2 linked regions of the Variovorax paradoxus genome follow. Each later gene encodes a partner of the first gene's protein in a complex. Links are inferred from orthologs where the notes say so. Each region holds a gene or a part of one and is shown in the gene's direction. Other genes may lie near its edges. The genes, in order: pmbA and tldD.

Region 1 (9,724 bases):
CCAAGCGCGGCTACGAGCCGCTGCTGGCGCGCGTCATGGCGGCCAAGCCGCTGGTCATTACCCTGGCCGCTGTGGCGGTGGTGCTGTCGGGCCTGCTGGCCACGCGCCTGGGCACCGAGTTCGTGCCGAGCCTGAGCGAAGGCGACTTCGCCATTCAGGCGCTGCGCATTCCGGGCACCAGCCTCACGCAGTCGGTCGAGATGCAGAAGCAGCTCGAACGCACGCTGAAGGCGAAGTTTCCGGAGATCGAGCGCGTGTTCGCGCGCACAGGTACGGCCGAGATTGCTTCGGACCCGATGCCGCCGAACATCTCCGACGGCTACATCATGCTCAAGCCGGAGAGCGAGTGGCCTAAGCCTCGTCGTACACGGGAGGAGCTGCTCGCAGCGGTGCAGGAAGAGGTGGAGAAGCTGCCGGGCAACAACTACGAGTTCTCGCAGCCCATCCAGCTGCGCTTCAACGAGCTGATCTCGGGCGTGCGCAGCGACGTGGCCGTGAAGATCTTCGGCGACGACATGGACGTGCTGAACAAGACGGCGGCCGAGGTGTCGGGCGTGCTGGGCAAGATCGCCGGCGCGGCCGAGGTGAAGGTCGAGCAGACCACCGGCCTGCCGATGCTCACCGTGAACATCGACCGCAACAAGACCGCGCGCTACGGCCTCAACGTGGGCGACGTGCAGGACGCGATCTCCACCGCGGTAGGCGGGCGCGAGGCGGGCACGCTGTTCGACGGCGACCGTCGCTTCGACATCATCGTGCGCCTGCCCGAGAACCTGCGCACCGACCTCGAAGCCATCAAGCGCCTGCCCGTGGCGCTGCCCAAGGGCGCGGGCGCCGAAGGCCAGCGCACCAGCTTCATCCCGCTGGGCGAGGTGGCCACGCTCGACATTGCGCCCGGCCCCAACCAGGTGAGCCGCGAGGACGGCAAGCGCCGCATCGTGGTGAGCGCCAACGTGCGCGGGCGCGACCTCGGTTCCTTCGTGGCCGAGGCGGAGGAAGCGATGCGCAATGTGAAGATCCCCACCGGCTACTGGACCGTGTGGGGCGGCCAGTACGAGAACCTCGCCTCGGCCACGCAGCGGCTGCAGATCGTGGTGCCGGTGTCGCTGCTGCTGGTGTTCACGCTGCTGTTCGCGATGTTCGGCAACCTCAAGGACGGCCTGCTGGTGTTCACCGGCATTCCGTTCGCGCTCACGGGCGGTATCGTGGCGCTGTGGATGCGCGGCATTCCGCTGTCGATCTCGGCGGCGGTGGGCTTCATCGCGCTGTCGGGCGTGGCGGTGCTCAACGGGCTGGTGATGATCTCGTTCATCCGCAACCTGCGCGAAAGCGGCCTGCCGCTGGACGCGGCCATTCGCGAAGGCGCGCTCACGCGGCTGCGGCCGGTGCTGATGACGGCGCTGGTCGCCTCGCTGGGCTTCGTGCCGATGGCCATTGCCACCGGCACCGGCGCCGAAGTGCAGCGGCCGCTGGCCACGGTGGTGATCGGCGGTATTCTTTCGTCGACCGCGCTGACGCTGCTGGTGCTTCCGCTGCTCTACCGCATTGCGCACCGGCGCGATGAAGAAGAGGAAGAAGTGAAGGAGCAGGTCCACGGCGCACGGCTCGACCCCGCATTGCAAGGTTCCAATGGCACATGAGCATTCACACGCTGTAGGTGGCAGCGAAAAGGCGCTGCGCTGGGCGCTGCTGCTGACCTCGCTCTACCTCGTGGCTGAAGTGGTCGGCGGGCTTGTGTCGGGCAGCCTCGCGCTGCTGTCCGATGCGGCCCACATGTTCACCGACACCGTGGCGCTGGCAATTTCGCTGGCCGCCATCTGGATCGGCAAGCGGCCCGCCGACAGGCGGCGCACCTTCGGCTACTACCGCTTCGAGATCCTGGCTGCTGTGCTCAATGCGGTGCTGCTGTTCTTCGTGGCGATCTACGTGCTGTACGAGGCCTGGCGGCGCATCTCGGCGCCGGCCGAGATCCAGTCGACCATGATGCTGCTGGTGGCGGTGGGCGGGCTGGTCGTCAACCTGATCGGCATGCGGCTGCTCGCGGCAGGCAAGGACAAGAGCCTCAACGTGAAGGGCGCGTACCTGGAGGTGTGGGCAGACATGCTGGGCTCGGTCGGCGTGATCGTGGGGGCCCTCGTGATCCGCTTTACCGGCTGGGCCTGGGTCGATTCTGTGATCGCAGTCGCCATCGGCTTGTGGGTGTTGCCGCGCACCTGGCGGCTGCTGCGCGAGAGCCTCAACGTGCTGCTCGAAGGCGTGCCTGACGAGGTGGACCTGCCCGAGGTCGAACGCGCGCTGCTGGCCGGTGAAGGCGTCGCCAGCCTGCACGATCTGCATGTATGGGCACTCTCGAGCGGCAAGGTGAGCCTGAGCGTGCACGTGGTGTGCAGGCCGGATGTGGGCGACATGGCACCGCTGATGCTGCGGTTGCGCGCCCTGCTGGCGGAGCGCTTCGACATCCACCATTCGACCGTGCAGGTCGAGCGCGTGCCGTGCGAGCAGGCGGCCGAAAGCCATGGTTTCGGGCCTGCGGTAACGGCTACCTAGCTGACTGGAACGGTCGGCTCCGGGGATTTTTCGGTCCCGGTGTCACAAACGCCTCCCGCTGGACGTCTTGCCTGCATGGACGTCCACGGGGGGCGTTCCTTTTTGACTCCCGAATCTCTTTACCGAGGAATCAACCATGAAGATCGTCATCATCGGAGGCTCCGGCCTCATCGGCTCCAAGCTCGCCACGCGCCTGCGCGATGCGGGCCACGAGGTCAACGCCGCGTCGCCCTCGACTGGCGTCAACGCGCTCACCGGCGAAGGCCTGAAAGCCGCGCTGGCGGGCGCCAATGTGGTCGTCGACGTCGCGAATTCGCCCTCGTTCGAGGACGAGCCGGCGCTCCGCTTCTTCGACACCGCGGGGCGCAACCTGCTCGCCGCCGAGGCTGAGGCCGGCGTGGCGCATCACATCGCGCTGTCGGTGGTCGGCACCGACCGCCTGCTGGCGAGTGGCTATTTCCGCGCCAAGCAGCGCCAGGAAGAGCTGATCGAGGCCTCGCCCGTGCCATGGACCATCGTGCAGGCCACGCAGTTCTTCGAATTCGTGGCCGGCATCGCCGACGGAAGCGTGCAGGGCGGCGAAGTCCGGCTGTCGAACGCGCTGATACAGCCGATGGCGGCGGACGACGTTGCCGCCGCGCTCGCCACCGTGGTGGCCGAGCCGCCCGCGCGAGGCCGGATCGAGATCGCGGGCCCGCAGGCATTGCCGCTCGACGCGCTGGTTCGGCGCCTGTTCGCGGCGACCGGCGACAAGCGGCCAGTCGTCACCGATGCCGGGGCGAGCTACTTCGGCGTGCAGCTCGACGACCGCTCGCTGACACCCGGCAACGCCCCGCGCCTCGGGACGATCCGCTTCGAGGAATGGCTTGCGCAGCGTGCGCGGGCCTGAAAGGCAACCCATGACCCGATTTCAGAAAACCTGCATTTCCCTCGGCCTCGTGTTCGGCGTACTCGGCGTGTTCGCCGCGACGCCCGCCATGGCGGCCCCTGAAGCCGCCGTGACCATGCTCATGACGAAGGACCTGGCGGACATGCCCGGCAAGGAAGCAGTCACGTTCGTTGTCGACTTTCCGCCAGGCTCAGTCGATCCCGTCCACCGCCATGACGCCCACGCCTTTGTGTACGTGCTCGAGGGATCGATCGTGATGGGCGTGAAGGGCAGCAAGGAGGTCACGCTCACCCCCGGCCAGACTTTCTACGAGGGCCCGGCTGACATCCACACCGTCGGCCGCAATGCCAGCGCCACCAAGCCCGCGAAGTTCCTCGTGACGATGGTCAAGGACAAGGGCGTGCCGTTGCTCACGCTGGTCAAGTAGCCGCTCAGCGCGGCGGACGGATGGCCGACTTGGGCCTGAATGCCTTGCAGACCGTGTCGTCCGTCTCGAGGTACGGCCCGCCGATCAGGTCGATGCAATAGGGCACCGCCGCGAAGATGCCCGGCACGACCTGCACGCCCTCGGTGTCCTTCAGCCCTTCGAGCGTTTCCGCAATCGACTTCGGCTGGCCCGGCAGGTTGATGATCAGGCTCTTGTCGCGGATCACCGCCACCTGCCGCGACAGGATCGCCGTCGGCACGAAGCGCAGGCTGATCTGGCGCATCTGCTCGCCGAAGCCGGGCATTTCCTTGTGCGCCACGGCCAGCGTGGCCTCGGGTGTCACGTCGCGCAGGGCGGGGCCTGTGCCGCCGGTGGTCAGCACCAGCGAGCAGCCGGCGTCGACCAGTTCGATCAGCGTGGCGCCGATGCGGTCGGCCTCGTCGGGAATCAGCCGGGGTTCGAATTCGATGGGGTTCTTCAGCGCCCGGCCGAGCCATTCCTTCAGCGAGGGCAGGCCCTTGTCTTCGTAGGTGCCGCTGGAGGCGCGGTCGCTGATGGAGACGATGCCGATGCGAACCGGGTCGAACGAACTCATGCGTCCTCTTCCCGGTCTTGGGCGGCTGCGGCCGCTGCGTGGTCGGCTCCGCCGTGCACCGCGAGCTGCGCGCGCACCAGCTGGAAGATCTCGCGGTAGGCCTTGCCCTGGCGGGGCGCCTCGCCGGCCGGGCCGGTCTTCATGTCCTTGCGGGCCTGGCGCACCAGGGCGCGCAGCTGCTGGGAATCGGTGGCGGGGTGGGTTTCTATCCAGCCGCCGAGGGCGTCGTCGTCGGCAATCAGCCGGTCGCGCCAGCGCTCGGCCTCGTGCAGGGCGGCGGTTTCGGCGGCCGGGGCGACGCTTTGCTCGGACAGGGCCTGCTTCACGGCCTCCAGCACTTCGGGCTCGAGCTTACGCATGAGCTTGCCGATGAACTGCATCTGGCGGCGCTTGCCCTCGAAATTGGTGATGCGCTTGGCCTCGGCGATGGCGTCGACCAGTTTTTCGTCGAGCTGGAGCGCGTCGAACAGGCCGGCGCGCAGCGTGAGCAACTCGGTGCCTAGCTTCTGCAGCTCGTCGCTTTCGCGCTTGAGGTCGGTGCGGCTGGCTTCGTCGGTGCCCTTGAGCTCGCGCTTGAGCTCAAGGTCAAGCTCGCTGCCTTCGGCAACGAACTGGCCACGGACGAAATAGCCTTTTTTGGGTTTGCGGGACATGGAGTGGATTCTGGGCCGCACCGTGCGGCGTTGCAACGCGGTGGGAAGCTGGGGAGAAAACGTGAAACAGGGGGCGCAAGTATCATAGCCACCACATGACGACATCCTCCTCGCGCGCCGATTCCGGCTTCGCCTACAGCCGCTCCTTCTTCGAAAACCTGGTCGACACCGCCTTGGCGCACGCCAAGAAGCTCGGTGCCACCGACGCCGGGGCCGAAGCCTCCGAGGGCTGCGGCCTGAGCGTGTCGGTGCGCAAGGGCGAGCTGGAAAACGTCGAGCGCAACCGCGACAAGTCGCTGGGCATCACGGTCTACGTGGGCCACCGCCGCGGCAATGCCAGCACCTCCGACTTCTCCGAAGGGGCCATCAAGCAGACCGTGCAGGCTGCCTACGACATCGCCCGCTTCACTGCCGAAGACCCCGTCAGCGGCCTGCCAGACGAAGAAGACATCGCCAAGGTGCACCCCGAACTCGACCTGTTCCACCCCTGGGATGTGACGAGCGAACAGGCCGCCAAGCTGGCGCTGGAGTGCGAAGAAGCGGCCCTGACGACCGACAAGCGCATCACCAACAGCGAGGGCGCGGGCGTCTCGGCCCAGCAGAGCCACTTCTTCAGCGCCCACACGCACGGCTTTCGTGGCGGCTACGCCAGCTCGCGGCACTCCATTTCGGTGGCACCCATCGCCGGCAAGGGCGACGACATGCAGCGCGACGCCTGGTACAGCTCCATGCGCTCGGCCGACGAACTGGCCAGCCCGCAGGCCGTGGGCCGCTATGCCGCCGAACGGGCGCTCAGCCGCCTGAAGTCGCGCAAGATCAAGACCACCGAATGCCCGGTGCTGTTCGAGTCGCCGCTGGCCGTGGGCCTGCTGGGTGGGCTGGTGCAGGCGGTAAGCGGCGGGTCGCTGTACCGCAAGAGCAGCTTCCTGCTCGATTCGCTGGGCAAGCCGGTGCTGCCAAAGCATGTCAACGTGGCCGAAGACCCGCACGTGCTGCGCGGCAAGGGCAGCTCGCCCTTCGACGACGAAGGCGTGACCACCCGGGCGCGCAAGGTGGTCGATGCCGGCCGCCTCGAAGGCTACTTTCTCTCGACCTACTCGGCCCGCAAGCTGGGCATGAAGACCACCGGCAACGCCGGCGGCTCGCATAACCTGACGCTGAGTTCGCGCCTCACCAAGCACACCGACGACCTCGACGCCATGCTCGCCAAGCTGGGCACCGGCCTGTTCGTGATCGAGCTGATGGGCCAGGGCGTGAACTACGTGACCGGCGACTACTCGCGCGGCGCCAGCGGCTTCTGGGTCGAGAAGGGCAAGATCGCCTTCCCGGTGCAGGAGATCACCATCGCCGGCAACCTGAAAGACATGCTCATGGGCATCGAGGCCATCGGGGCCGATGCCTATACCTTCGGTGCCAAGACCACGGGATCGGTCCTGGTGAACCGGATGAAGATCGCCGGCAGCTGAGAAAGCACCGCCGGCTACCGCGCGAAGGCTCACAGAACCATGAGACACAACGCAGCGCGCAAGCCGGAACTCGAGCACGAACTGCTGCGCGACCCGAGGCTCGGCTTCGAGCCGGCGGGCGGCAGCTCGGTGCGCTGCCTGCAGCACGGCGTGCCCTGGCCCTTCGACTGCTGGCACTACCACGACGAATACGAGCTGCAGTGCATCAATCGCAGCAGCGGTGACGCCTTCGTGGGCGACCACATCGGCCGCTTCGAGCCCGGCTACGTGGCTCTGGTGGGCGCCCGGCTGCCCCACACCTGGATTTCGCACGACGTGCCGCCCGAGGGCATTGCCGAGCGCAGCATGGTCATCCACTTCCGCGACGAGCCGCTGCGCAAGGGCACCGACCTGTTCCCCGAGCTGAAGGCGGTGCTGCCGATGCTCGACCGCGCGAAGCTGGGCATCGAGTTCTTCGGCATCCATGCGCTGGTGCACGAACGCTTCCTGCGCGTGCAGGCGCAGGAGGGCATGGCCCGGCTGGCGGAGTTCATCGGCCTGCTGCACGAGCTGGCCCGCTGGCCCGACTGGCGCCAGATTTCGAGCACCGCCGACCCGGCCGGCGAAGACCCGAGCGCCAACACCCGCATGCGCCGCGTGCTCGACTACCTCGACCAGCACCTGACCGAAGAGCTGTCGCTGCCGGCCGTGTGCGCCGTTGCCAACATGGCCGAAAGCAGCTTCTCGCGCTACTTCCACAAGCACATGGGCGCCACCTTCACCGACTTCGTGACGCGGCTGCGCATCGCCAAGGCCTGCGAGATGCTGCAGACCTCCGACCGGCTGGTGAGCGACATCTGCTACGAGGTGGGCTTCGCCAACCTCGCGAACTTCAACCGGCGCTTCCTGCAGCTCAAGGGTATGACCCCCTCGGCCTACCGTCAGCAGGCGCAGGACCGCTTCGGCCTGCGCACCGCGCAGAACACGCCGCTCGCCACCACGGCCTGAGCGTGCCTCTCAGGGGCTGGCATCCTGCGGCGTCAGGTGCCGCGTCATGGCCCAGAACGCCAGTGCCAGGCCGCTGGTGATTGCCCCGGCCAGGCAGACGCTGTTCCAGCCACCGTGTGCGTACAGCATCGTCGAGGCGATCGATCCAGTGGCGGAGCCGATGGAATAGAAAATCATGTAGCCGGCTGTCAGGCGGCTCTGGGCTTCCGGGCGCACGCGGTAGATCAGGCTCTGGTTGGCGACATGCACCGACTGCAGGCCGAAGTCGATCGTGACCACGCCGACCACCATCGCCCAGATAGACCACGGCAGCATGGCGATGAGCGCCCACGACAGCAGCATCACCGACAGCCCGATGCCGGTAGTGCGCTGAGCGCGACCCCGGTCTGCCTGTCGACCCGCGCGTGCAGCGCCCATGGCGCCGGCCGCGCCCGCCAGGCCGAACAGGCCCACCTGCGTGTGAGACAGCGAGAACGGCGCCGCCGTGAGCGGCAGCACCATCGGCGTCAGCAGCATCGTGATGGCCATGAAGATCAGCATGGCGAGCACCGCACGGATGCGCAGCACGGGCTCCTCGGCGAAGAGCGTGAAGACCGATCGAATCAGCTGCAGGTATGAAATGCGCACCGGGGGTGGCGCGCGCCGGGGAAGCGCCTTCCACAACAGGCCGGAGACGACCAGCGTGGCCGCGGCGGACACCAGGTACACCGAGCGCCAGCCGACAAGATCGGACAACGTGCCCGACACCGCCCGCGCCAGCAGGATGCCGATGATGATGCCGCTGGTGACGATGCCGACCACGCGGCCGCGCTCGCCTGGCGGGGCCATGAGTGCGGCGTAGGCGACCAGCACCTGCGTCACGACGGCCAGCAGGCCCACGGCGGCCATCGCCGGCAGCAGGATCGCCGCGCTGGGCGCCAGCGCGACGCAGAGCAGTGCGACCACCGACAGCAGCGATTGCCCCACGATCAGCTGCCGCCGGTCGATCAGGTCGCCCAGAGGAACGACCAGCAGCAGCCCCAGGCCGTAGCCGACCTGGGTGATGGTGATCACGATGCCGACCGTGGCGGGGCGGATGCCGAAGGTGGCCGCCAGCGTGTCCAGCAGCGGCTGGGCGTAGTAGACGTTGGCCACGGCCAGCCCGCAGGCGACCGCGAACAGCAGCGCCATCGCGGCCGTTATCGGCGGCGCGGTGGGCCGTGCCTGCGCCTCACGGGCCGCGGCTGCATCGATGTTCAATTGCATGGCGATGCTCTGCCGTCAGGCACGCAGGGCGTCGTGGAAGCGCTCGATGTGCGCGGCGATCGTTTCGCCCAGTTCTTCGAGCGCGAAATGGCCGGTGTCGAGCAGCTTGAAATCGATCTGCCGGAGATCGCGCTGGTAGGGATACGCGCCCGACGGCGGAAAGATCACGTCGTTGGCACCCCACACGACCAGCGTCGGCGGCTGGTGCTGGCGAAAGTAGGCCTGCCAGGCCGGGTAGTGCGAGAGGTTGCGGCCGTAGTCGTGCAGCAGGGCCGCCATCGCGTCCTTGTTGCCGGGGCGGGCCAGCAGGGCGCGTTGCAGCAGCCAGTTGTCCGGGTTGATGCGCGCCGGGTCTTTCACGCCGTGGGTGTAGTTCCATTCCAGGGCTGCGTCCGACATGGCGGCTTCGCGGATCCTGGCGTAGTTGACCGGCGAGGGGTCCCTCCACAGCTCGCGGGCCAGGCCCCAGAAGTCGTCCGGCAATCCCTCTTCGTAGGCGTTGGCGTTCTGCACGACCAGGAAGCTCACTTTTTCAGGGTGGCGGCTGGCCAGCCGGAATCCCACCGGGCCGCCGAAATCCTGCATGTAGAGGCCGTAGCGCTTCAGGCCGAGTTGGTCGGTGAATTTCTCGACGATGTCGGCGAGGTGGTCGAAGGTGTAGCTGAACTCGACGACCGATGGTGCGTCGCTGTGCCCGAAGCCGGGGTAGTCCGGCGCAATGACGTGGAAGCGATGGGCCAGCCGTTCGATCAGCTCCCGGTACATGAAGGAGGAGGCTGGAAAGCCGTGCAGCAGGAGCAGGGTTGGCAGCGCCGGGTCTCCCGCCTCGCGGTAGAAGATGTTCAGGCCGTCGACGGTGGCGGTGCGGTAGTGGGTCATGGTGGATTCCAGAAATGGCGTTCTTGGTTTCAAAAC
Region 2 (9,671 bases), 1.3 Mb from region 1 along the record:
ACCGTGCAGGTAAAGCAGGTGTGTGGTTTGCGGATCCATGCGAGGAAAAGACGGGAGGTGCGAGCGTCGCACCTCGCTTGCCGGGAACGGGTAATTCTGCATGAGGTCTGTTCTCGCGAGGCCGCTTCCAACATACAAAAAACCCGCCGGGCGAGGTTCTTCGGTAAGGCCGTAGCTTACTGAGAGCCCGAGGCGCGCCGGCATTTCGCGTGCCCCGGTTCGGGGGTGTGCCGTGCGACTGGAATTCAAAAGTACTAAATCCTTGACCACTGCGGCATGAATGGCCTACGTTCGGGTTACTTCATTTGCATGGGAAGGGGGATATGCCCTGCAAAAAAGCGGCGAAAGTTTCGCGGTGATGCTTCATCGTGGGCATCCCATGAACGGGGGAGGCGTGTATGGATTCCCGGTGCGCGCCGGGGCTTATGCTCATGCCCATGAACACTGAGGCTCAGGACGACGCGACGCTACGCCGCTGGGGTGTGCTGGTCGTCGAAGACGATAGCCGCGCGCGCGCCTTTTTCGAGGCCAGCGTGCAGCGCAGCCCGCGCCTTTTCTGGCTCGGCAGTGCGGGCACGGTGCAGGAAGCGCTGGGTTGGCTGTCCCGCACCACCACCATTCCCGACGTGCTGCTGGTCGATCTCGGCATGCCCGACGGCACCGGACTCGATGTGATCCGCGACGCCGTGGCGCGCTTTCCCGGGTGCGAGCCGCTGGTGGTGTCTGTTTTCGGCGACGAAGAGAACGTGCTCGCCAGCATCGAGGCGGGTGCCGTAGGCTACATCCACAAGGACGCCGCGCCGGAGGACATCGCGCAGACCATCGTGGAGATGAAGGCAGGCGCCTCGCCGATCTCGCCCATGATCGCGCGGCGTGTGCTCGCGAAGTACCGCAGCTTGCAATCGGCGGTCGTTCCCGGCGCGCCGCCGGGTGCGGCGCCCGAAGCAGCCGCGGACGAGTCCGACCGCGGCCTGCTGTCGGCACGAGAACACGAGGTGCTGACGCTGATCGCGCGCGGCTTCTCGTACGCGGAGATCGCGCGGCTCAAGGGTCTGAGCGTGCACACCGTGCAGACCCACATCAAGAATCTCTACGGAAAGCTCGCCGTGCATTCCAAGAGCGAGGCCGTTTTCGAAGCAACGCGGCTCGGCCTGTTGTCTCATCCGGGCTGAGCACAGATGCGACCAAAATGGGCGTCGCTGCTGATGCTATGGCTGGCGATGCTCCTCGCGGGTATTGCCGGCGTCTCCAGCGCGGTCGCGTCCGAGGCGCCGATCGAACTGCGCCAGGGCACCGTGACGACCACGGTCGACGGCGTTACGCGCACCGAGCCGGTCGAGCTGTCCTACCACTGGGACCGCCAGCACAACGGCCGCCCCGGCATGGCGAGTTTTGACCTGCCGTTCACGCTCGAGGCCGAGCCCGAGACGCCGTGGGGCATCTTCATTCCACGCGTCGGCAACGTCTTCGAGGTGAAATTGAACGACGCGCTGCTGCAGGTCTACGGCGACCTGGACCGCAGCAACGACGCCGACTACGCCAAGGCGCCCATCTACGTGCCGGTGCCCGGGCGCCTGCTGCGCAAGGGCGACAACCTCCTGCAGATCCGCCTGCACGCCGATACCGCCCGGCGCGCGGGGCTGTCGCAAGTGGTCATCGGACCGGCCGCGCCGGTGCGCACCGAACTCTTCGAGAGCGCCTATGCATGGCGCTTCACCGGCTCGGTGCTGCTGATGGCTTTCAGCCTGATCGTCGGCGGCATCGCGCTGGCGCTGTGGCTGACGCAGGTCGACGTCGATGCCAAGGGCGCCCAGCGGCGCGACGGCATCTACTTCTGGGCCGCGCTGGCGGAGTTCTGCTGGGCGGTGCGGGTGGCCGACGGCGTGATCGCCGAGCCTCCCCTGTCCTGGGGGCCATGGGGCGTGCTGATGGCCGCCTGCTATGCGGGCTGGGCCGCCTCTTCCATGATGTTCGTCTACCACCTCGCGGGGTGGGGGCGCGACCGCCGCTACCGGTGGGTGCGCTGGCCTGTCGCGGGCATCGTGGCCGCTACGGTGCTGTTCAGCGCGCTGTCGCTGCAGCGCGAGGAGCCGATGTGGCTCACCGGTTGGCTTGCCGTCCAGATCGTGTTCGTCCTGGCCTTCGTCAGCGCCTTCGCTGTCGCCACCCTGCGCGAGCCGAGCGCCGAGCGGCTGCTGGTGGCCGGCGCTGCTCTGGTGACAGTGATGTTCGGCGTGCGCGACTGGCTGGTGATCCGCCTCAGCGACGCCTATGGCGAGACCACCTGGGTGCGCTATTCGTCGGTGTTCTTCGGCGTGGCGCTGCTGTTGATCGTGCTGCGGCGCTTTCGTGCGGCGAGCGTGTTGGCGCGCGGATCGGTCGCGGCCCTGGCCGAGCGGGTGGCCCAGCGCGAACGCGAGCTGGCGGCCACGTATGCCGAACTCGAGGCCGCGGCGCGCGACCAGGCGCGCACCCACGAGCGCGAACGCATCCTGCGCGAAATGCACGACGGCATGGGCTCGCACATCACTTCGGCGATCCGGCAGCTGCAGTCGGGCCAGACCAGCTCGGGCGACCTGCTGCGCACGCTGCGCGATTCGCTGGACCAGCTCAAGCTGCAGATCGATTCGATCCACCTGCCGCCGGGCGACGTGGGTGCGCTGCTGGCAGCGGCGCGCTACCGCCTGGAGCCCCGCCTGGCGTCTTCGGGCATCGAGTTCGAATGGGCGGTGGACGAGGTGGAGCCGGTAGAGCGGCTCGGCGCGCAAGGCATGCGGCAATTGCAGTTTTTGCTCTTCGAGGCGATCTCCAACGTGCTGCAGCACGCCCAGGCCACCGTGTTGCGATTCGAGGCCGGGATGCAGGGCACGACGGTGCAACTGCGGGTGATCGACAACGGCAAGGGCTTTGACGCCGTGAAGCATCGGCCGCGGTCGCTGGCGGAGCGCTCGGGGGCCATCGGGGCCCGGCTGACGGTTGAAAGCCGACCCGGACGCACGGTCGTTCAGCTCGAATTCGATTGAGAACCCCGCACCCGGTGCCCCGGTGCGAGGCCCTCAGATGTTCATTCAGAACTGCTTGTAGAACAGCACGTAGCGCGTGATGCCGAGGCTGCGCGCGTTGTAGGCCTCGAACGCCAGGTAATGCACCCGCGTGCCTTCGGCGTACTGCTTGCCAGCAGCGCTGTCGCAATGCGTGTCGCCGGCCGTCTCGGCGGAGCAGTCGATCACCGCCTTGCGCGCCGTGGAGGGCAGCGCGATGTTGTCGTTGAAGCGGGTGCCCGACTTGGCGAAGCCGTAGGCCGTCAGCACGGCGGGAGCCAGCGCGCCGCTCGGCACGACCCACGCATCCTGGTTGCCAGTGACGCTGATGTCCAGGATGTTCGGCTGGCCCGCACTGTTCGTGGGGTAGACCAAGCCAGCGTCGGCATTGGTGCGGGAGACCAGCTGGGTGCGCATGGCGGGCGCCAGGTCGAACAGCGGCTGCTGGCGGATCTCGCCGATCGTTGCTGCGCGAGAGAGGGTGCGTTCGTACTGGATCACGTTGGGTACGCCCGGCTTCGCGTGCACGAACTCGAATTTCCACACGCTCTGGTCCTGCAACTGGCTGATCTGCGTGTCGGTGTACTGGGGGTCGAGCAACCCGATGCCGGGCTCACGGCTCGCCAGGCTGCCGGGCGTCGACGGGTTCTCGTAGATGCCGCGCAGATTGATGCCGTTGTTGAGCTCCGGCGTGCCGTCGGGCCTGGTCACCACGAGGAACGACAGGCCGGGTTGCGGGATGAAGGTCAGGACCTTGTTCAGCGGCGAAGTCACGATGACCTTGCTGAAGACTGCCGCGCCGCCTTCCTGCCGATTCCGGATCGGGATGCCGTAACCCGTGGTGTACGAGTTGAACGCGGGGGAGTTGATCATGTCGCGGTAGGCGAACACCGGGCGCACGTTGGAGGCGTAGACATGGCCGTCCCCAGCGAGCTTGAGCGTGCTGCCCACCTTGCGCACGGTGACGGTGCCGAAGGTGACGTTGTCTCCCACGTCGGTCGCGCGGTAGCTGAGTGCTAGGTCGCCGTTCGGACGGAAGAACTCGAAGTTGGCGCGGTCCCAGGTGCGGCCCGTGTTTTCGGGACGGAAGAGACTGGTGAAGCTGCCCTGGTTGTCGGCGTCGCGGCCCACGCCGAAGCCGCTGTGGAGGTAGCCGGCAGGGTCGTTTCCAACGAAGAGCTCGCGGCAGGCGGGCGCGATCACATCAACCGGCCCGCCGGTCACTGCCGTTGTGTCGTTCGGCGCGGAGACGCGCTGCGACAGCGGCAGTCGGTAGCACGCGTTCAGGCGGTCGAGCAGATTGGCCAGCAAGGCCGGCGCGGGAAGGCCGGCCAGTTGGTCTGGCGTAATGCCCGTTGGCAGAGCCGGAACGGAGGCATCGCTGCTACGGAAGATGATGGAGGCTGGTACAGCGTCGTCGCCCGACGGAAGGCCCTTCACCGTGATCTCGATGTTGGCAGCGCCGCTGTCGGGGCGCACGCTGACCAGCAGCGCGTCGAGTACCTTGTCGTGCCCGGTGCCGTCGGCGCTGAATTGGCCGGTGATCGGATCGACGGTGGCCTGCCCGAGGGCGTCCAGCACCGGCTGGAGCGCTGCAACGAGCGCGGCTGTCTGCTGTTGCAGGCGCGCGTCGGTCACGGTGCCAGCGTTGGCCTGTATGGCCGCCGCCAGATTGGCGGGGCGACCATCCGGCGAGAGCCGAGAGACGATGACCGTGGTCAGCGGCGTGATGTTGGCGGTGCCGCCGTTGCTGGCAACGGTGCTGTAGAGCGACTGGTCGTCGCGCACCGCGGTGATTACGAGGGGCGCCTTGGTGGCTGCGGACAGCGCGCAGTGGTAGGTGCCTTGCCCGTCGGTCTGGGTGGTGCAGACCGTCGCGCCGCTTTGATCCTGGACCGTGACGGTGGCGCCACCGAAGGCCGCGCCGGTGGCGGCCGTGCCGCTCAGGGTGGGCGAGGTCGAAGCAGAGGAATTCGGGGTGGACGAGTTACCCGAGCCGGCCAGTCCGAAGGGCAGCCCTGAGCTCCCTCCGCCGCCACCGCCGCCGCATGCGACGACCGAAATGCAAAGACCTGCCACGAGCGACAAGCGCAGACGTTGAGACGCCATCCGATCCTCCCTTTTTTATGAATCCCCGAATGTAAGAGCAAGAGGCGAACGACCCATGACAGTCGGGGATGGGGATTTCCACGGGGGGACACGCGCCGGGGATTCGTATAAGCCGGATAATCCGCCCCCATGTCTGCCGTGTTCAATCAGCCCTCCCTGGCGCGTCGCATTGCGCCCATCTTCCAGGGCTTCGACGGCTTTCTGGCCTTCGCCGTGCTGCTGCTCGCGTTCGCCGGGCTGCTGACCATGTATTCCTCCGGCTATGACCATGGCTCGCGCTTCGTCGACCATGGCCGCAACATGCTGCTGGCCGGCTTCATCATGTTCGTGGTGGCGCAGGTGCCGCCGCAGCGGCTGATGCTGGCCGCCGTGCCGCTCTACACGATGGGCGTGGCGCTGCTGGTGGCGGTGGCGCTGTTCGGCATCACCAAGAAGGGCGCCCAGCGCTGGATCAACGTGGGCGTGGTGATCCAGCCCAGCGAAATCCTGAAGATCGCAATGCCGCTGATGCTGGCCTGGTGGTTCCAGCGGCGCGAAGGCCAGCTGCGGCCGCTCGACTTCGTGGTAGCTACGGTGCTGCTGGCGGTGCCGGTCGGGCTCATCATGAAGCAGCCCGACCTGGGAACCTCGCTGCTGGTGCTGGCCGCCGGGCTGGCGGTGATCTTCTTTGCCGGGCTGCCGTGGAAGCTGATCGTGCCGCCGGTGCTGATCGGCGCGGTGGCCGTGACGCTGATCGTGGGCTTCGAGTCGAAGCTGTGCGCCGACGGGGTCGACTGGCGCGTGCTGCACGACTACCAGAAGCAGCGCGTGTGCACGCTGCTCGACCCGAGCAAGGACCCGCTGGGCAAGGGCTTCCACATCATCCAGGGGATGATCGCCATCGGTTCGGGCGGGGTGGGCGGAAAGGGCTTCATGCAGGGTACGCAGACGCACCTCGAATTCATTCCCGAGCGAACCACCGACTTCATCTTTGCCGCCTATTCCGAGGAATTCGGGCTGATGGGCAACCTGGCGCTGATTTCGGCCTTCATCCTGCTGATCTTCCGGGGGCTGGTGATCGCGACCAATGCGGCGACCCTGTTCTCGCGCCTGCTGGCAGGGGCGGTGACGATGATCTTCTTCACCTACGCCTTCGTGAACATGGGCATGGTGAGCGGCATCCTGCCGGTGGTGGGGGTGCCGCTGCCGTTCATCAGCTATGGCGGTACGGCCATGGTGACGCTGGGGCTGGGGCTGGGGATCCTGATGTCGATCGCCCGGGCAAGGAAGCTGGCGCAGAACTAGTAGCGCCAGAGTGCCCTTTGGGGCAGCGCGGAAGAGGGCGGCTGCCTAGAATGTCACGATGATCTCTCGCGAACCCACCATCGAGCGCCTCGCCACGGCGCAACAGCTTCTTCTCACGCCGTTCGGCCTCGACGAATCGCACCTGAGCAAGGCCTTGGCCGAGATCACCGCGCACCGGGTGGACGACGCCGACCTGTACTTCCAGTACACGCGCAGCGAGGGCTGGAGCCTCGAAGAGGGCATCGTCAAGACCGGCAGCTTCAGCATCGACCAGGGCGTTGGCGTGCGTGCGGTCAGTGGCGAGAAGACCGCTTTTGCCTATTCAGACGACATTTCCGAGGCCTCGCTGCTCGACGCGGCGCGCACGGTGCGCTCCATTTCCTCCGCCGGCCGCACGGGCCGTGTGAAGACGCCGGCCCGCAAGATCGCATCGAGCCGCTCGCTCTACGACGGCATCGACCCCATTTCCACGCTCGACAGCACCACCAAGGTGAAGTTGCTCGAAAAGGTCGAAAAGCTGGCCCGCTCGCGCGATCCGCGCGTGGCGCAGGTCATGGCGGGCCTTGCAAGCGAGTACGACGTGGTGCTCGTGGCACGTGCCGACGGCACGCTGGCCGCCGACGTGCGCCCGCTGGTGCGCCTGTCGGTCACCGTGATCGCCGAGCAGAACGGCCGCCGCGAAATCGGCTCCGGCGGCGGTGGGGGGCGTTTCGGCCTGGCCTATTTCACCGACGAACAGATCGCCGAGTACGTCGACCATGCCGTGAAAGCCGCCCTGACCAACCTCGACGCACGCCCGGCGCCGGCCGGCGAAATGACCGTGGTGCTCGGCTCCGGCTGGCCCGGCATCCTGCTGCACGAAGCCATTGGCCACGGCCTGGAGGGCGACTTCAACCGCAAGGGCTCAAGCGCGTTCTCCGGCCGCATCGGCCAGCGCGTGGCGGCCAAGGGCGTCACGGTGCTCGACGACGGCACGATCGCCGACCGCCGCGGCTCGCTCAACGTCGACGACGAGGGCAACGCCAGCCAGCGCAACGTGCTGATCGAGGACGGCATCCTCAAGGGCTACATCCAGGACGCGCTCAATGCGCGCCTCATGAAGGTCAAGCCCACAGGCAACGGCCGCCGCGAAAGCTACGCACACGTGCCGATGCCGCGCATGACCAACACCTACATGCTTGGCGGCGACAAGGACCCGAAGGAAATCGTCGCCAGCATCAAGAAGGGCCTGTACGCCACGAACTTCGGCGGCGGGCAGGTCGACATCACGAGCGGCAAGTTCGTGTTCTCGGCCAGCGAGGCCTATTGGGTCGAGAACGGCAAGATCCAGTACCCGGTGAAGGGCGCGACCATCGTGGGCAATGGCCCCGACGCACTCACCCGCGTGACCATGATCGGCAACGACATGGCGCTTGACTCGGGCGTCGGCACATGCGGCAAGGAAGGCCAGAGCGTGCCGGTGGGCGTCGGCCAGCCGACGTTGCGCATCGATGGTTTGACCGTAGGCGGCACGGCCTGAGGGCTTGTTAAGCTGCGCTCCTTTCACAACAAGGAGCGTTCGATGAGGATCAGGATCAATTCGTCCGCGGCTCTGTGGGCCGTGACTGCCGTTGTAGTGCTGGCGGGCGCGGGTTGCGCGTCGCGCGGCGGCTCCGGGGGCAGCCAGCCTGCGGCTGCGCCGGCACCCGCCCCCGCGGCACCGGCGCGCGGCGGCGCGAAGGCCGGCATGGATGCCCAGGGCAACGTGGTCGACTCGTCGAAGGTCGAAGCAGGCAGCGGCCGCACCGTCAAGGGCCTGAACGGCTACGAAGGCGAAATCACCGGCAACCCGGCGCGCAACAGCAAGTTCACACGCCTGCAGATCGGCATGAGCGCCAAGCAGGTCACCGACCTTGCGGGCCCGCCGACCGACCAGGGGGCGTACGTTACGGGCAAGGCCTTCATTCCGTTCTATTTCGGCAGCGACCGCCACCGTTTCGAGATGACCTACAAAGGCCAGGGCCGGTTGGTCTTCGCCGGTGGCGGCATGGGCGAATACACCAGCGGTAACCTGATCTGGATCATCCACAACGCCAACGAGTCGGGCTACCGGTAAACAACGCCGCACCCGGCCGCTTGACCGGGTTTTTGCTTTCCGTGCTACATTTCGCGCACATGTCCGCCCTCCGCGCTTATTTCTTTGCCTACTTTTGGTTCCCGGTTTCCGGCGGACGAGAGGCGAGCGCGTAAAGCAAACGAACACCCTCCCAAAACCGCCGGTGCCCTGAGCCCCGGCGGTTTTTTTTTGCCCCTGCGATATCCACTCAAACCCGACAGACAAGGAAGCAACCATGAGCACGAACACTGCCCCGGCCAGCGACAGCTGGTATGCGAGCGTCGAAAAAACCAGCAAGACCGACGACGAACGCATCAAGGACATCAACGTGCTGCCCCCTCCCGAACATCTGATCCGCTTTTTCCCGATTCGCGGGACGCCCGTTGAAACCCTGATCGAAGGCACCCGCCGCAACATCCACAACATCATGGCCGGCAAGGACGACCGGCTGCTGGTGATCATGGGCCCTTGCTCGATCCACGACCCGGCCGCTGCGCTCGAATACGCCCGCCGCCTCAAGATCGAACGCGAGAAATACGCCGGCACGCTGGAAATCGTGATGCGCGTGTACTTCGAGAAGCCGCGCACGACGGTCGGCTGGAAGGGGCTTATCAACGACCCGTACCTCGACGAGAGCTTCCGCATCGACGAAGGTCTGCGCATTGCGCGCCAACTGCTGATCGACATCAACCGGCTCGGCCTGCCGGCGGGCAGCGAGTTCCTCGACGTGATCTCGCCGCAATACATCGGCGACCTGATCTCCTGGGGCGCCATTGGCGCGCGCACCACCGAAAGCCAGGTCCATCGCGAACTGGCCTCGGGCCTGTCGGCGCCCATCGGCTTCAAGAACGGCACCGACGGCAACATCCGCATCGCCACCGATGCCATCCAGGCGGCGGCCCGCGGCCATCACTTTCTCTCGGTGCACAAGAACGGCCAGGTCGCGATCGTGCAGACCAACGGCAACCGCGATTGCCACGTGATCCTGCGCGGTGGCAAGGCGCCGAACTACGACGCCGCCAGCGTCGAAGCTGCCTGCAAGGACCTCGAAGCCGCCAAGCTGCCGCCCACGCTGATGGTCGATTGCAGCCATGCCAACAGCTCCAAGCAGCACCAGAAGCAGATTGACGTGGCGAAGGACA

Evidence for each region.
Region 2: the proteins of pmbA (region 1) and tldD are in contact, whole or in part, in a solved structure (PDB 5NJ9), measured with the Escherichia coli proteins. The link is inferred for Variovorax paradoxus from one-to-one orthologs.

What each region holds. Positions count from the first base shown.
Region 1 is NZ_CP102931.1:4,446,579-4,456,302, reverse strand. What follows is about bases 4,493-7,391. They hold pmbA (metalloprotease PmbA), read left to right. Parts: upstream 4,493-5,206; coding sequence 5,207-6,577; downstream 6,578-7,391. Other genes in these bases: NWF24_RS21000 (AraC family transcriptional regulator), read left to right, coding at 6,617-7,391; yjgA (ribosome biogenesis factor YjgA), read right to left, coding at 4,493-5,111. In the rest of the region: NWF24_RS21035 (CusA/CzcA family heavy metal efflux RND transporter), read left to right, coding at 1-1,640; NWF24_RS21030 (cation diffusion facilitator family transporter), read left to right, coding at 1,630-2,547; NWF24_RS21025 (SDR family oxidoreductase), read left to right, coding at 2,684-3,436; NWF24_RS21020 (cupin domain-containing protein), read left to right, coding at 3,447-3,863; mog (molybdopterin adenylyltransferase), read right to left, coding at 3,868-4,458; more of yjgA, read right to left, coding at 4,455-4,492; more of NWF24_RS21000, read left to right, coding at 7,392-7,564; NWF24_RS20995 (MFS transporter), read right to left, coding at 7,574-8,809; NWF24_RS20990 (alpha/beta fold hydrolase), read right to left, coding at 8,825-9,688.
Region 2 is NZ_CP102931.1:5,702,055-5,711,725, reverse strand. What follows is about bases 5,877-8,722. They hold tldD (metalloprotease TldD), read left to right. Parts: upstream 5,877-6,492; coding sequence 6,493-7,953; downstream 7,954-8,722. Other genes in these bases: NWF24_RS26900 (hypothetical protein), read left to right, coding at 7,996-8,529; rodA (rod shape-determining protein RodA), read left to right, coding at 5,877-6,434. Outside these bases: NWF24_RS26930 (YqiA/YcfP family alpha/beta fold hydrolase), read right to left, coding at 1-39; NWF24_RS26925 (response regulator transcription factor), read left to right, coding at 426-1,172; NWF24_RS26920 (sensor histidine kinase), read left to right, coding at 1,179-3,023; NWF24_RS26915 (carboxypeptidase regulatory-like domain-containing protein), read right to left, coding at 3,069-5,150; more of rodA, read left to right, coding at 5,280-5,876; NWF24_RS26895 (3-deoxy-7-phosphoheptulonate synthase), read left to right, coding at 8,765-9,671. UniProt on the Escherichia coli protein: Metalloprotease involved in CcdA degradation. Suppresses the inhibitory activity of the carbon storage regulator (CsrA).